One region of the Thalassospira sp. MBR-102 genome, then DNA from elsewhere that is predicted to be linked to it. Evidence: riboswitches for the same ligand, from Rfam matches in the RefSeq annotation. Region 1 holds a riboswitch; each other region holds the start of a gene.
What was found. Region 1 has a riboswitch for thiamine pyrophosphate ahead of thiC (phosphomethylpyrimidine synthase ThiC). Riboswitches for the same ligand answer to the same signal wherever they lie in the genome.
Positions count from the first base shown of each region.

Region 2: it holds a riboswitch for thiamine pyrophosphate, as region 1 does, so the genes downstream of both, thiC (phosphomethylpyrimidine synthase ThiC) here and thiC (phosphomethylpyrimidine synthase ThiC) in region 1, are expected to answer to the same signal.
Region 3: it holds a riboswitch for thiamine pyrophosphate, as region 1 does, so the genes downstream of both, ABIE64_RS07885 (ABC transporter ATP-binding protein) here and thiC (phosphomethylpyrimidine synthase ThiC) in region 1, are expected to answer to the same signal.

Region 1 covers NZ_JBEPTC010000017.1:25,774-31,022, forward strand. The annotation lists partial or broken gene ABIE64_RS21360 (IS5 family transposase) at 1-366, opposite strand, end outside; gene thiM (hydroxyethylthiazole kinase) at 425-2,017, opposite strand; gene thiC (phosphomethylpyrimidine synthase ThiC) at 2,014-3,816, opposite strand; TPP riboswitch at 3,915-4,049, opposite strand; gene ABIE64_RS21375 (hypothetical protein) at 4,222-4,473, shown strand; partial or broken gene tnpA (IS66 family insertion sequence element accessory protein TnpA) at 4,510-4,755, shown strand; partial or broken gene tnpA (IS66 family insertion sequence element accessory protein TnpA) at 4,906-5,067, opposite strand.
Region 2 covers NZ_JBEPTC010000008.1:112,178-117,426, forward strand. The annotation lists gene ABIE64_RS14550 (PhoH family protein) at 327-1,091, shown strand; gene thiC (phosphomethylpyrimidine synthase ThiC) at 1,157-2,992, opposite strand; TPP riboswitch at 3,123-3,238, opposite strand; gene ABIE64_RS14560 (cation diffusion facilitator family transporter) at 3,292-4,302, opposite strand; gene ABIE64_RS14565 (heme lyase CcmF/NrfE family subunit) at 4,510-5,249, shown strand, end outside.
Region 3 covers NZ_JBEPTC010000003.1:283,506-288,754, reverse strand. The annotation lists gene ABIE64_RS07895 (ABC transporter substrate-binding protein) at 1-541, opposite strand, end outside; gene ABIE64_RS07890 (ABC transporter permease) at 612-1,409, opposite strand; gene ABIE64_RS07885 (ABC transporter ATP-binding protein) at 1,406-2,230, opposite strand; TPP riboswitch at 2,221-2,332, opposite strand; gene ABIE64_RS07880 (quinone oxidoreductase family protein) at 3,355-4,338, opposite strand; gene ABIE64_RS07875 (LysR family transcriptional regulator) at 4,437-5,249, shown strand, end outside.

The DNA.
Region 1 (5,249 bases):
TGAGCTTGCTGAAGCAGCACTCGACCAGATGGCGCTGGGCGTAGAGATGCTTGTCGAGCGGATATTTTCTGGCGCGCGATGGGTTGTTGGGAATGACCGCGAGCGCGCCCTTGTCGACGATGGCCTAGCGGAAGTGATCGGCGTCGTAGGCGGTGTCGGCCATGACCGCCTCGACCGGCAAGTCCTGGATCAGGGCTTCAGCCTGAGGCACGTCACCCTTCTGGCCTGCGGTGAGCGTGAAGCGCACCGGGCATCCCAGGCCGCGCACGGCCATATGGATCTTGGTGCTCAGCCCGCCCCGGCGGCGTGCTGGTGGGCGCGAACGATGGTGGAGTCGACGATCAGATACTCAAAGTCCGGATCGTCGTAAGCGTCTCACCACGGCTACGTTGACAGAAGATCGTTTTCAGTTTCCGGGAGGCAATCAGGCTTGGATGTCGATGTTCCAAGGCAGGAGTTCGTCGATCCGGTTGACCGGATGATCGGCAATACGGTTAAGGACGACAGCAAGATATTTTCGCGGATCAAGCTCCTGCATCTTTGCTGTCTCGATTAAGCTGTAAATCGCAGCGGCCCGTCCCCCTCCGGCATCAGAACCGGAATATAACCAGTTCTTTCGTCCGATGGCCAAAGGCCTGATGGCGCGTTCTGCCGCATTGTTGCTGATCTCGCATCTGCCGTCATAGGCATAGCAAGTCAACGCGTCCCACCGGGTCAGGGCATAACGGAATGCTCCAGCCAGATCGCTTTTACCCGGTATCCTGCGCAAGGAATGCTCGAAGCAGGTTTTTGTTTTGTCAAGTTGCTTCAGACTGTGGGCCTGACGCACCGCCAGACGGTCATCGGGCGGCTTGTTGATAATTTTCTGTTCGATGTCGAACAATTGGCCTATATGATCGAGCGCATCCTTTGCCAGCTTCGATCCGGTTTTCTCGTACACATCGTGGATCTTGCGCCGGACATGCGCCCAACAGGCCACCTCCCGGACGGGCTGATTGCCGGTGCTGTACAATTTGTTGAACCCGGCATATCCGTCAGCATGCAGATGGCCGGTGAAGTCTTTCAGAACGGTCTGCGGATAAAGGCCCTTGCGATCAGGGCTATAGCGATAAAGGGCGGCTGGCGGCATATCACTGCCATGCGGTCGCTCATCGCGAAGATAAATCCATAACCGGCCCTGCCTTGTTTTTCCCCGACCGGGATCAAGAACGGGCACCGGTGTATCGTCGGCATGGATTGCCGCTTCGGCATCGAGTCTTTCGGGTGTGACAGAATGAAGGGCGTCCAGGAAACGTGGCGCAAAGCTGCCTGGTCCTGTCGCGCCCTCATGCGCGCGGCTACCCGCCACGGCAAAATGGGCAAGCGCCCCGATGGCCGCGTCGAACGGATCGCCGGCGACGGCCGCATAAGCTCCGCACAGGCAAGTCAGGGAACAGCCCATGGCGGTGTTCATCGGCATCCATGGTGACCCGCCTTCAATCCGCATAGAGCGAGTCCCGTTGGTGACGAAATCGACGGCACCCGTCACCGCAACGACGCTTTGGTGTTTTCGCGCCAACCGCCGGGCACCATCCTCGGCCATGGCGACGGGATCGCGCCCGTCGACGCCCTGCCCCCGGCTGGCTTGGCCGGCAAGAGACAGGATCTCGGAGGCATTGCCGCGGATGATCGTCGGGCGCAGCGCCGCAAGTTCCGCCGAGACGCGGCGACGATAGACCGTCGCCTGGCAGGCCACCGGGTCGAACACCCAGGGGCGTCCGGCCTCCTCGGCTCCAGCGATAGCGGCGCGCATACCGTCGACGAAGGGCGGCGACAAGGTGCCGATATTGACCGTCAACGCTCCGGCGAAGCGGGCGAACTCCTCCGCCTCCTCGGCATCGGAGACCATGGCGGGACTGGCGCCGGCCGCCAGCAGCACATTGGCGGCAATATTCATGGCGACATAATTGGTGATGCACTGCACCAGCGGCGGCTCGGCCCTGAGCGCGGCCAGAAGGGCTCCGGGTGTCCTGGTCATTGCGCATCCTCCAGCGGCATGTAGAGTTCCCCGCCTTCGCGGAATTTCTCGGCCATCTTCGCCATGCCCTCCTTCTGCGCCTCGGCGCGGATGTCGTGGCTGATGCGCATCGAGCAGAATTTCGGCCCGCACATGGAGCAGAAATGCGCCACCTTGTGCGCCTCCTTCGGCAAGGTTTCGTCATGCATCGACCGAGCGGTCTCGGGATCGAGCGCTAGGTTGAACTGATCCTCCCAGCGGAATTCGAACCGCGCACGCGAAAGCGCGTCGTCGCGGGTCTGTGCCGCCGGATGCCCCTTGGCGAGATCAGCGGCGTGGGCCGCGATCTTGTAGGTGATGACACCAGTCTTCACGTCGTCGCGGTCGGGCAAGCCGAGATGTTCCTTGGGCGTGACGTAGCAGAGCATCGCCGTGCCGAACCATCCGATCATCGCCGCGCCGATGCCGGAAGTGATGTGGTCGTAGCCCGGTGCGATGTCGGTGGTCAGCGGCCCGAGCGTATAGAACGGCGCCTCGCCGCAGACTTCGAGCTGCTTGCCCATATTGGCCTTGATCTTGTGCATCGGCACATGACCCGGCCCCTCGATCATCACCTGGCAGTCCTTGGCCCAGGCGATCTGCGTCAGCTCTCCGAGCGTTTCGAGTTCGGCGAACTGCGCAGCGTCGTTGGCGTCTGCTATCGAGCCGGGGCGCAGACCGTCGCCAAGCGAAAAGGAAACGTCATAGGCGCGGCAGATGTCGCAGATTTCGTCGAAATGCTCGTAGAGGAAGCTCTCCTTGTGGTGGTGCAGACACCACTTGGCCATGATCGAGCCGCCGCGCGAGACAATACCGGTGACGCGGTTCACGGTAAGCGGAATATAGTGCAGGCGCACGCCGGCGTGGATGGTGAAATAGTCCACTCCCTGTTCTGCCTGCTCGATCAGCGTGTCGCGATAGACCTCCCAGGAGAGATCCTCGGCAATGCCGCCGACCTTCTCCAGCGCCTGATAGAGCGGCACGGTGCCGATCGGCACAGGTGCGTTGCGGATGATCCAGTCGCGGATGTTGTGGATGTTGCGGCCGGTCGAGAGATCCATCACCGTGTCCGCGCCCCAGCGCGTGGCCCACACCATCTTCTCCACCTCCTCGGCCATTGAGGAGGTGACGGCCGAGTTGCCGATATTGGCGTTGATCTTCACCAGGAAGTTGCGCCCGATGGCCATCGGCTCGGCCTCGGGATGGTTGATATTGGCGGGGATGATCGCCCGGCCGCGCGCCACCTCGTCACGCACGAATTCCGGCGTGATGAAATCAGGGATCTCGGCGCCGAAAGCTTCGCCGTCTCGGGCCAGCGCCTGTTTTGCCGCCTGACGCCCGAGGTTTTCGCGGATGGCGACAAATTCCATTTCCGGCGTCACGATCCCGGCGCGGGCATAGGCCATCTGCGTGACGGCCTTGCCCCCGGTCGCCCGGCGCGGGTCATGGCGGACCGGGAATTCGGGCGTGAGCCGCGCGCCTTCGGCAAAGCCGTTGTCCGCCGGCTTCACATGCCGGCCTGCATAACGCTCGGTATCGCCGCGCGCGGCGACCCAGGCCTCGCGCGGACGCGGCAGGCCGCGCTCTATGGCGATCTCGGCCTCGGGATCGGTGTAGAGGCCGGAGCTGTCATAGACGGTGACGGACGGCTCGCCCGCCGTGGGGTGCAGGTCGATCTCGCGCATGGGAACGCGGATCTCGGGGTGGAGAACGCCCGCGTGCCAGACGCGGCGCGAGGCGGGCAGCGGTCCCGTGGTGACGGTAGGGGAAAGGTCTTTCATCGGTCGGAGCCTCCTGTGCTCGAAGCGTGGAGACCCAGTTCGCGGGAATGAATGGAGATTGGCCGCGTGAAACACGCCGAGGAAGTCTCGGCCAAAGCCGCGCAGCCCAAACACCATCCCTACGCCAGTATGAACTGGATCAGGTTCATCGGGTCACTGCGCTGCGCGTCGCCTAGAATGGCAACCCGCGATCAGTATCTCAGCCCCTTGTCGGGACCCCCCGGGTGAATGGCTCGAAAGTGGACCCCGTTGCCGGATTTGTCAATCGCCGGTTCGGCGGTCGGCGATATACCTGATTTCCCAAAGCCACTGTTCATAAAGATTGATTTTCTTTGATCTTGGCCAGTTGCTAGATTCCGACCCGGTGTGAGTCCTGAGGACGATCAATAAATAGAGGAATAGCGCATGAACACCATTTCGGCAGTCAATATTCTCAGTCCAATGTATGCAAAGTCGCCAGCCGAATCTCAGAGCAGCGCCGCAAAATCCGAGCCGAAGGTTGCTGTCGGGGAGACCTCTCCCTTGACCAAAAAAGTGCCTCCCAAGCACGAAACGATCTATGAAGTTGCGGCAAATGCGCGGACAGCGCTGGATGCGAGCTACGAAGAACTGGGCGTCAGTTCTGTAAGCGTCTCACCACGGCTACCTTGCGGATGAGAGTGAAAGATCGGATTTTGGGAGCCAGAGGGAGTGGTGTCTCCGAACAGCTCGGGAAATCAGGATTTGGTCGACATATGTAGTTATGGCATTATCAACGGGCGCAGTCTGACGACAGATGAAAAGCAGCGCCTTGTTGCCGCGAGTTATACCTCTGATGTGTCGGTTCGGGAATTTGCGACCCGGCACGGGATTGGTTACAGCACCCTGAACAAATGGCGTCGACAGTATGGCAGATCGGCAGATAGCAGTCCCGGTTTTGTGCCGGTCGCGCTGACGGGCCGTCAGGATGTTCCGGATCGTTCTTCTGATCGCCAAGAAGATATCTCTTTGCCTGAGCCAGTTGATGAGGCCGGGATTGCCCGGATCGTCATTGCCCTGCCCAACTGCGACCGGAACAAAACCCGGACCAGTATCCGTCAGCTTACCATACCGCCGACGCCATTTGTTCAGCGTGCTGTAACCGATCCCTTCCTGAGCGGCAAAGTCCCGCACCGACAAGCCGGAGGCAAAACTCGCCGCAACAAGACGCTGCTTTTCCTCTGCCGTAAAACCGCGCCCGTTGATAATGCCATAACTACATATGTCGACCAAATCCTGATTTCCCGAGCTGTTCGGAGCAAGGCTCCCTCTTCGCTCCCTAAATCCGCTCTTCTGCTCTCATCCGCAAGGTAGCCGTGAAAGGACGCTTACGGTCCCGGTTCAACGGGCCGTCGAGATCCGAGCGTAGCGACGAAGCGATCGCCCAAAGGGTCGCATTGCGCCGGTAAGTCTAC
Region 2 (5,249 bases), on a different contig from region 1:
CTCGCAGATGCGGCATAAATCTCTGAAAAGACTCACTTTCCGATTTCATTTAAATTTAATCAGATAAAAAACAGTGACAAAACACAGGATGTAGGCGTACGATTCTGTTGTACGGTCAATAACTGGACCGCAGGAGGGGTTCCCGAGTGACGCGAGAGCACGTTGTAAAACGGAATTTTTCGCCCCCCGGATCGCAGATGCAACATGTTGCTGCGAACGGCGGTGAACCCACCCGCCACTTCCATCGCAAGATGAAAATTGAATGCGCGCCTTTCCATGATGGAATGGCGCGTTTTGCTTTATTGGCACAATTGATGAGGTGACTTATGGGTAAGCGCGCAGCACGCCGTCGTAGCCGTCCGCAACAGGCAGACACCAACGTTCACGAGCTGTTTGACGGTGACAAGTCAAACTGGCATCCCCTGAACGGTCAGGGTGACGTCCCTCAGAACGGCCAACGCGATCAAAGCTTCCGCCGCCACATTCGCCCGAAAAGCGAAAATCAGGCGGCCCTGATGGAAGCAATCGATGCCTTCAACCTCATCCTTGCACTTGGCCCGGCGGGAACCGGGAAAACCTTCATCGCTGTTTCCAAGGCCGTCGAAGCGCTGGACAAGGGCGAAATCGGCCGCATCGTTCTGGCCCGCCCCGCGGTCGAGGCGGGCGAAAATATCGGCTTCCTGCCCGGCGACGTCGAAGCCAAAATGGCTCCCTATCTTCGCCCGCTTTACGATGCACTGAATGACCGTCTCGGTGCCAAACGCCTGCGGCAGTACCTTTCGGACGGCACGATTGAAATCGCGCCCATCGGTTATATGCGTGGCCGTACGCTCAACAATGCCTTCGTCGTGATTGACGAGGCCCAGAACTGCACCTACGGACAGCTCAAGATGCTGGTCACCCGCCTTGGCTGGAATTCAACCATGATCCTGACCGGCGACCCGGACCAGACAGACCTTCTGCCGGAAATGTCGGGCCTGTCGGAAATGTCCGACCGTCTTGAAAATGTCGAAGACATCGCCTGCGTCAAACTGGCTGATCGGGACATCGTCCGTCATCCGCTGGTCGCCAGCATGCTGACCGTCCTTTAACCTTTCGGCACGGCAAACCAAAAGAAGAAGGCGGGTCCGTCACCGGGCCCGCCATTTTCACAGGCTTATTTCCCGATGTTTCGGGGCATGTATAAATCCCCGCCATCACGGTATTTTTCCGCCATCGCCGCCATGCCTTCCTTCTGCACATCGGCCCGGATTTCATGCGAAATTCGCATCGAACAGAATTTCGGCCCGCACATCGAACAGAAATGCGCGACCTTGTGCGCCTCTTTCGGCAGGGTCTGATCATGAAATGCCCGTGCGGTTTCCGGGTCCAGCGACAGGTTGAACTGATCTTCCCAGCGAAATTCAAACCGCGCACGCGAAAGCGCATCATCGCGTGCCTTCGCTGCCGGGTGACCCTTGGCAAGATCGGCGGCATGGGCAGCAATCTTATAGGTGATCACCCCGGTCTTCACATCATCCCGGTCCGGCAGGCCCAGATGTTCCTTGGGCGTCACGTAACACAGCATCGCAGTGCCGAACCAGCCGATCATCGCCGCCCCGATCCCCGATGTAATGTGATCATAGCCGGGCGCAATATCGGTGGTTAGCGGCCCCAGCGTGTAAAACGGTGCTTCGCCGCAAATCGACAATTGCTTGTCCATGTTTTCACGAATTTTATGCATCGGCACATGACCCGGCCCCTCTATCATCACCTGGCAATCGTGATCCCACGCGATGCGGGTCAGCTCGCCCAGTGTTTCCAGTTCGGCAAACTGGGCGGCATCATTGGCATCGGCAATCGATCCGGGCCGCAATCCATCGCCCAGTGAAAAGGAAACGTCATACGCCCGGCAGATGTCGCAAATCTCGGAGAAATGATCATACAGGAAACTTTCGCGATGATGATACAGGCACCATTTCGCCATGATCGACCCACCCCGCGATACGATGCCCGTCACCCGGTCCACGGTTAACGGGATGTGATGTAACCGCAATCCGGCATGGATGGTAAAATAATCCACGCCCTGTTCGGCCTGCTCGATCAATGTGTCGCGGAATATTTCCCATGTCAGGTCCTCGGCAATACCACCAACCTTTTCCAAGGCCTGATAGATCGGCACCGTCCCGATGGGCACCGGCGAATTGCGGATGATCCAGTCGCGGATATTGTGGATATTGCGCCCGGTCGACAGGTCCATCACCGTATCCGCCCCCCATCGCGTTGCCCAGACCATCTTTTCAACTTCTTCGGCCATCGATGATGTCACCGCCGAATTGCCGATATTGGCATTGATCTTGACCAAAAAATTCCGCCCGATGATCATCGGTTCGGCTTCGGGATGGTTGATATTGGCCGGGATGATCGCGCGCCCCCGTGCAATTTCTTCACGCACGAATTCGGGCGTCACATGATCGGGGATCACCGCCCCGAATGCCTCGCCATCACGCTTGGCATTGGCGCGCATTTCCGCCCGGCCCAGATTTTCACGGATCGCGACATATTCCATTTCGGCGGTAATGATCCCGGCCCGGGCATAGGCAAGCTGCGTCACTGCCCGCCCGCCAGTTGCGCGCAACGGCGCATGGCTTTGCGGAAATGCCGGAACCGCATAGCTTTCACTTTCGACAAAGCCGTTATCTTCGGGTTTGATGTCGCGCCCGGCATATCGTTCGGTATCAGCACGCGCCGCGATCCAGCTTCGGCGCAGTCGTGGCAGTCCCTTGGCAATGTCAATCGTAACATCCGGGTCGGTATAAGGCCCCGACGGATCATAAACCCTGATCGGTGGTTCGCCTGCGGTGGGATGAACCGCAATTTCACGCATCGGTACGCGAATATCGGGAAAGTGCGATCCCGTAATGTGGATTTTGCGCGATGCGGGCAACGGCCCGGTTGTAACATCGCTGGTGACATCAATACTGATATCGGTTTTGGTAGATGGAACAGACATAAAAGGCCCCTTTGCAATCAAGGCAATGGAGACCCAGTTCTGCGAGAGGCTGCTGATGAAAAATGCCGACCGGTAATGGCAAACCCGCCATGACAAACGGGGCGTACCCACAGTATCAAAACAGGTAAATATGCCGGCATCCGCACCATCCCTACGCCAGTATGAACTGGATCAGGTTCAAAGGGTCACTGCGCTGCAAAGCCAGCAGTTTCTCAGCCCCTTGTCGGGGCTCCCCAGGTGATCGATTGCAGGGTTACAAGTTATGCGGGTAATGTCAATTGGTGGAAAACACCCGAAACCTAGCGACCCGTCGCCAGCTCGCCATTTGACGCCGGAATACTGTCCTGACCGGCCTTGCGCGCCCGGCCCGTATGCCAGAATTCCGGGTCTTCGGTATAACCGCTAAACTCGTCGAGATGGATGTCTTCGGGCGGTTCGGGATGGATCGTGATATCCAGATCGGGATATTCCGCCCGGATGCTGTCCATCACCTGATGGCAGATGGTGTGCGATTCCCGCATCAGCATCCCGCCATCCATGATCAGTTCGATCTCGGCAAAGCGATGCACGCCCGATGACCGGGTGCGCAGACGGTGAATGCCGATCACGGACGCGTTTTTCATCGTCAGTTCGATGATCCTCTGGCTGTCTGATTCCGGCAATTCCTGATCCATCAGGACCGAAACCGAATTGCGCCCGACCTTGACCGCGGAATAAAGCAGGAAAAGCGCCACCATGCCGCCAATCGCCGGATCGGCCCAGTTCAGACCGGAAAAACCGGCAACAAGGGCAACAATCACCGCCAGATTGGACAGGATGTCGCTGGTGTAATGCATCGAATCGGCGTCAACCGCCAACGACCCGGACATCCGCACCGCTTTTCGTTGCAGCAACACAAGGCCGACGGTCATGACAAGCGAGATCGACATGATCCACACGCCTTCAACCGCAAACCGGATCGGCTGCGGTTCCGCAAGCCGCGATCCGGCCTCCGCCAGAACCAGAATGGCCGCCCCGATCATGAAGGCAGACTGGAAAAGCCCCGCCAGCGGTTCGGCCTTGCCATGGCCAAAACGGTGATCGTGATCGGCCGGGCGCCATGCGCTTCGGACCGCCATGAAGTTGATCACAGACGTCCCGACATCAAGCATGCTATCAATCATCGAAGACAGAAGGCTGACGGAATCGGTCATGAACCAACCGGCGGCCTTGATGGCAATCAGCGTCGCAGCAATGACAATAGAGGCCGTGGTTGCCCGACGTGCCCATATTTCCCTTTGCGCGATGTCAATGACAGGACATTGACTCATGTTCTACAGACCCTTGGTCTTCAATTTCCGCTCGCTGATTGCGGTTTTATATCGTGAATTGGCGTAATATGTAATGACTATTGCCATACTTTGACCTTCGCCTGTGCAGCAAATAGCGCATATTTGATATTCCGCAAGGTTTTCAAACCAGACCGGAGCGACTATATCAGCCCCGCAGGCGGATAAGAGCAAACAACAGGCCCACTTATGATTGTTGAAATCGGACATTATGCCCTGGTGCTGTCACTCGTGGTGGCATTGGCACAGTCGACCATCCCGTTTCTGGCCGCATCGCGGCGTGATGTCGCACTTCTGAAAATTGCGCCACGTCTGGCGATTGCCTGCTTTGCCCTTGTCGGTACAAGCTTTGCCGCCCTGACATATGCCTATGTCACATCCGATTTCTCGGTCGTCAATGTGGTCGCCAACAGCCACACCTCCAAACCGCTGATCTATAAAATCACTGGCGTCTGGGCCAACCACGAAGGCTCGATGCTGCTCTGGGTGATGATCCTGACCCTGTTTTCGGCTGCCGTCGCGGGCTTTGGCCAGAACCTGCCGCCAAGCCTTCTGGCGCGCGTCGTTGGCGTCATGGGCTTGATTGCGCTTGGCTTCCTGCTGTTCATCCTTCTGACGTCTAACCCGTTCGAACGCGTGATTAATCCGCCGCTCAACGGCGAAGGCATGAACCCGCTGCTTCAGGACCCCGGCATCGCCATTCATCCGCCGTTCCTTTATCTCGGCTATGTCGGTTTCTCGGTGGCCTTTGCCTTTGCCGTCGCCGCACTCATCGAAGGCCGGGTTGATCCGGCATGGGCGCGCTGGGTCCGTCCCTGGACGCTGGCCGCATGGATGTTCCTGACCGCCGGGATCGGGCTTGGCTCCTGGTGGGCCTATTACGAACTTGGCTGGGGTGGCTGGTGGTTCTGGGACCCGGTTGAAAACGC
Region 3 (5,249 bases), on a different contig from region 1:
TCGCATCGACCTGCCCGGAATACAGCGAGGGCGAGAGCGAGAAATTGACATTCACCAGCTCGACATCGTCAATCGAAACCCCGTATTTGCCAAGCATCGTGCCGAGTAACGCATCTTCGAAACCGGCCAGCGAATAACCGATTTTCTTGCCTTTCAGATCGGCAATTTCCTTGATCGGACCGTCTTTGAGGACAATCAGGCTATTAAGCGGGGTTGCGACCAGCGTACCGATGCGTGTTAGCGGCAGGCCTTCGGCGGCCTGCACGTGAAGCTGCGGCTGATAGTTGACGGCAACGTCACCCTGACCGGCGGCAACAAGACGCGGCGGGGCGGATGGATCGGCCGGTTCGATCAGTTCAACATCCAGATCATGCTTGGCAAAAAAGCCCTTTTCCTTGGCGACAATCAGGGGCGCGTGATCGGGATTGACGAACCAGTCGAGAAGAATGGTGAGCTTGTCGGCGGCAAAGGCCGGGCTGGTCATTCCCATCGCAACCGCACCAATCGTGGCCGCGGTGATCATGGATTTCAGGCGTGACATGGATGAACCTCCTATCGGATATCGGAATATTTTTGATGTTCTGCCCGCAATTTTTCGCGGGGAATTCGGTTTATTTTGCCGGTTTCAGGCTGTCGGGCTGCCATGGCAAAGCCGCACGTAACGCCCGGTCGACAAGGAAATATTGCGTGATCGAAAACGCGCACAGGATCAGAAGGCAGGCAAAGACCATGTCGATCTGAACCCGGGCATTGGCATGCAGCATCAGATAGCCAAGGCCATGACTTGATCCGACCCATTCGCCGATCACAGCCCCGATGGGGGCAACCGCGGTCGCGACCCGAAAACCAGAGGCAAATGAAGGCAATGCGGCGGGGAGGCGCACATGGGTCAGCAACCGCCAGCGGCTGGCACCCATGGTGCGGGCAAGGTCGAGGAAGCCCGGTTCGGTGCGTGATAACCCGTCAAAAAACGCGACCGTGACGGGGAAGAAAATGATCAAGGCCGCCATCGCGATTTTTGAGCCCAGACCAAAGCCCAGCCATAATACCAGAAGCGGTGCCAGCGCAAAAAACGGGATCGCCTGCGACACGAGCAGGATCGGCATCAGCCAGAACCGCACGGGGGCAAAAAGCGCCATCGGAAGCGCTGCCAAAGCCCCCAATGCCGCCCCGGCAAAAAGCCCGATCACGGTTTCGGCAATCGTGTATCTGGCATGATCAAGCAACACGTCATGACGCTTGATCAGGGTCAGCCAGACTTCATAGGGGGCGGGCAGCATATATTTTGGTGCGCCGGTCACAGACACGACAATCTGCCATGTCGCGATCAGGGCGGCGATGATGATGAAGGGCCGGGCGAGTTTCAGCAGCCGCCGTTCGGTAAGTGGGGTGCGGGACGTGTTTGTCATACCGTGCCCTCCGTCCGGTTGAGTTCCTCGGCGGTGGCGCCAAGCTGACGGAGCAGTTCGGCCTGATGGCGGAGGATTTCCGGATCGGTGACATCGCGCGGGATGCTGCCCGCCGGAAGCATGGCGTCACTCAGGACCGCGGGGGTACCACGCAAGACATGAACCCGGTCACCAATCCGAAGCGCTTCGAGCGGATCATGGGTGACCAGCAAAACCGTTTTGCCGCGCAATACCCGTGCGGCAAGGTCCTGAAGGCGCATGCGGTTAAGCGGATCAAGGGCCGAAAAGGGTTCATCCATGAGGACAACCGGGCGATCTTCCATCAGGGTGCGGGCAAGGGCGGCACGCTGCTTCATGCCGCCGGAAAGTTCGGCCGGGCGCAGGTGGGCGGCATCCGATAGTCCGACCTTGGCAATCAGCGCATCGGCGCGCGCAAGATCGGGGCGTTGATTGCGAAGCACCGCCCCCAGAACGACATTTTCCCGGACAGTCCGCCAGGGCATCAACAAATCCTGCTGCGCCATATAGGCAACCCGGCCCAAAAGCGGCTTGCCATCCGAGCAGGCGATATCTCCACCCGTCTCGCCATCGACCAGCCCGACGAGATAACGCAGTAATGTGCTTTTGCCGACACCAGATGGGCCCAGCAAACAGGTGATGCTGCTGGCGGGCAGGGTCAGGTCAAGATCATGGAAAATATCGTCGCCGTTAAAGGCCACGCGACCACCGCGCAGATGAACATCAAACGGCGTTACGTTGCCCGTTAAAACGGGGGAATTTAAGGGGGCTGCCGGTTTCGGCGCTGGTTCTGTCTTGCGCATGCGATCCTTCCTACGCCGGTCTTAACCGGTTCAGGTTCAAAGGGTCGTCCGGCAACACCGAACCTCTCAGCCGATTCACGATCGGCCCCCCTGGAGATGACGGGACTATGCGCAGATCATGGCGGGACGTCAAGCATTGGAAAAGTTCTTGATTTGTTCTTTTGTTTGTGGCATAAAGACAAAGTCAACGGGAGAAATGTACCCGGACCGAAACCCGCAAGGCCTTGTGCCTCGCGGGTTTTTGCGTTTGGGACCAGATCAAAGAGGGGATCAGGATGCAGCGGCAAGGATTGAGGCAGGGCGGCGGAGTAGTCCGCAGGATATGGGTCGGGGGATGGCGGAGCCATTACGGCGGCGTTCCGCGCTGGTTCTAATACGCTTTCAATACGCTTGTTTGTCATGACGGGAGAGGTGCGTCTTGTCGGGGAACGGACCCCGGATTTGCCGGAAGCGGCAGCAATGGCAGTGGTGGTGGCATCGGATTGCGGCCCGTCGGTGGTGGACAGGTTGGGGGCAGTGCGCCCGAAATCCGTCTGCTGATGAAAATGGCGGCAGCCCGAGATGTGTCTGGACGTCGGGGTGGCAGGTTGTTGCCTCTGTGGCCGGAGCGGGCAACGAGCCGGTGGCCGTCAGTGAACCGTCAGTTGGCGAGATTGCTGGAGGCCCGAGGTGTGTCCGGGCTTCATGGTCATGGCAAAGGCGAAAGAGGCCGGAGCAGGCAGCGATGCCGTGGGCGGTTAGTGGCCCGTCGATGGTGGGACAGGAGGGGGCGGTGAGCCCGAAGGCCGTCTGTTGGCGAGGATTGCAGACGCCCGAGGTTTGTCCGGGGGGCACGGGTTGCCGGAAGTGCCGCCATGGCCGGAAGTGATCGGATCGACCGTTCGCAGCAAGCCCGCCGGGTGATCCCGTTCATGTGCTAAGCCATCGATCACCGCCGGGAAGCAAATGCGCCTTGCTTTGCGCCGGCTTGTGGTTCCGATATGCTGGGCGGTGTCATTTTCTGTTTTTGGGGGCGATGGTCTGGGGGCGGTTGGGGTGCGCGTATCACGGCGGCCCTGCAGTATGGGCTTGCATCAACCAATTGATTTGTCGATGCCTGTTGACCTGTGCAGGACCGCAATTGATCAGTTGGGTGTGCAATCGGCTTGTGTTACCAGCGTGATTGCTCCGCTTGTTCGGCCCGCTTCAAGGTCGGCATGTGCACGTGTGGCCTCGGAAAGGGGATACTCGGTCGCGGCCGGGAACTCATACTGACGCAAAATATTGAACCACGCGTGTGCGGCCCGGTGATAGTTTTCTGTATCCGCGACATACGTAAGGATACTGGGCCGGGCAAGAAACCGGTTGGTCAGATGCCGCAGATCAAGAGGCGGTATGTCTCCGGCAACCTGACCAATTGTTGCGGTAATTCCGAACGGCCTGGTCGCGTTTAGGGATTTAGTCAGATTATCGCCGCCGATCCCGTCAATCGCGTAATCAACACCCCGTCCTGATGTCAGGTCCATGATGGCGGTTTCAAAATCCTGTTCGCGATACAAGATCGCGTGATCAAGCCCCTGCGCTCGTGCTGCCAGTGCCTTGTCTGAGGAGCCGATTGTGCCGATGGTTGTCGCCCCTAAATGCTTGGCCCAGCGGACCAGTATCTGGCCCAGACCACCTGCTGCTGCGTGTATCAGAACGGTTTGGCCCGGTGAGACGCGGCCAATTTGTTCTAATAAAAGGTAGGCAGTCATGCCGCGCAGGAAGCAACCGGCAATCTGATCGGGTTGAAGATCATCGGGGATTTTGATCAGCTGGCTTGCCGAAATGTTGCGTTCTGAGGCATAGCTTCCGGCCGGAAAACCGGCATAGGCAACCTTGTTGCCGATGGCAAAGCCGGTCACGTCAGGACCTGTTCCCGTAACGGTTCCGACAGCTTCAACCCCGATAATTGCGGGCTTTTCTTGCAGCGGATACAGGCCGACGCGATGATAGATATCGACAAAATTAACCCCGATCCGGTTTTGGTCAATCCGGACTTCACCTACGGCTGGTGCGGGTAAATTGATTGCGCGTTCCTGAAGGCATTCCGGGCCGCCGATTTGGCTGAGTTCGATGATTCTGGTCATGAAATACTCCTGACATTCGATGTGATATCAGGAATATCCGTTGTTTTTCTTGGGGGAAATTCCCTATATTTGCGTAGTTAATGGGGAAAAATGCGCAAATGAATTGGGAAGACTACCGATACTTTCTGGCTTTGGCTGATACGGGCAGTTTTTCGGCAGCGGCACGGGAACTGGGTGTGGATCACAGCACGGTTGCGCGTCGGGTCAATGCGCTTGAAACCACATTCGGGGTCCGGTTGATTGATCGTTTGCCGAAGTCGGTGATGTTGACGGTTGATGGCAAACTGGTTGCCGAGCAGGGGCGTCAGGCGGTTCTGGCAATGCAGGCGGTTGAACGTGTTGCGGCGGGATCCGCCGACCATGTTTCAGGAACTGTTTGTGTGAGCGCACCACCGGCACTGGCCAGTCATATTATCGGGCCAAAAGTCCGGGAATTGCGAGAACAGCATCCTGAGATCGATCTTGTTTTGCAGGGGGAAACCCGATCAACAGACCTGAACCGGCGGCAGGCCGATATTGCGTTGCGCCTGTCGCGCCCGGAAAAATCGGCGGTCACAGTGCGCAAGTTGACGGATATGCCGTTCGGTTTTTACAGCGCACCTGATTATGACAAGCCCGAGCATGTCTGGGACTTTATCAGCTGGGATGAAACGACGGCTAGTATCCCGCAACATCGCTGGATTGAGGAGCGGTTGCATGGGCGCAAAGTCGTGCTGCGTAGCAATGATACCAGCATACAGGCTGCGGCGGCTGGCTCGGGGTTGGGAGTTGCGATTTTACCGCACTTTGTCGGGGATGCCGATCCAAGGCTGGCCCGCCTTTATCCTCATGAAAGTTTTCCACCGCGCGAGGTCTGGATGCTGGTGCATGAGGATCTGCGTCATGCACCACGCATACGAACTGTGATGGAT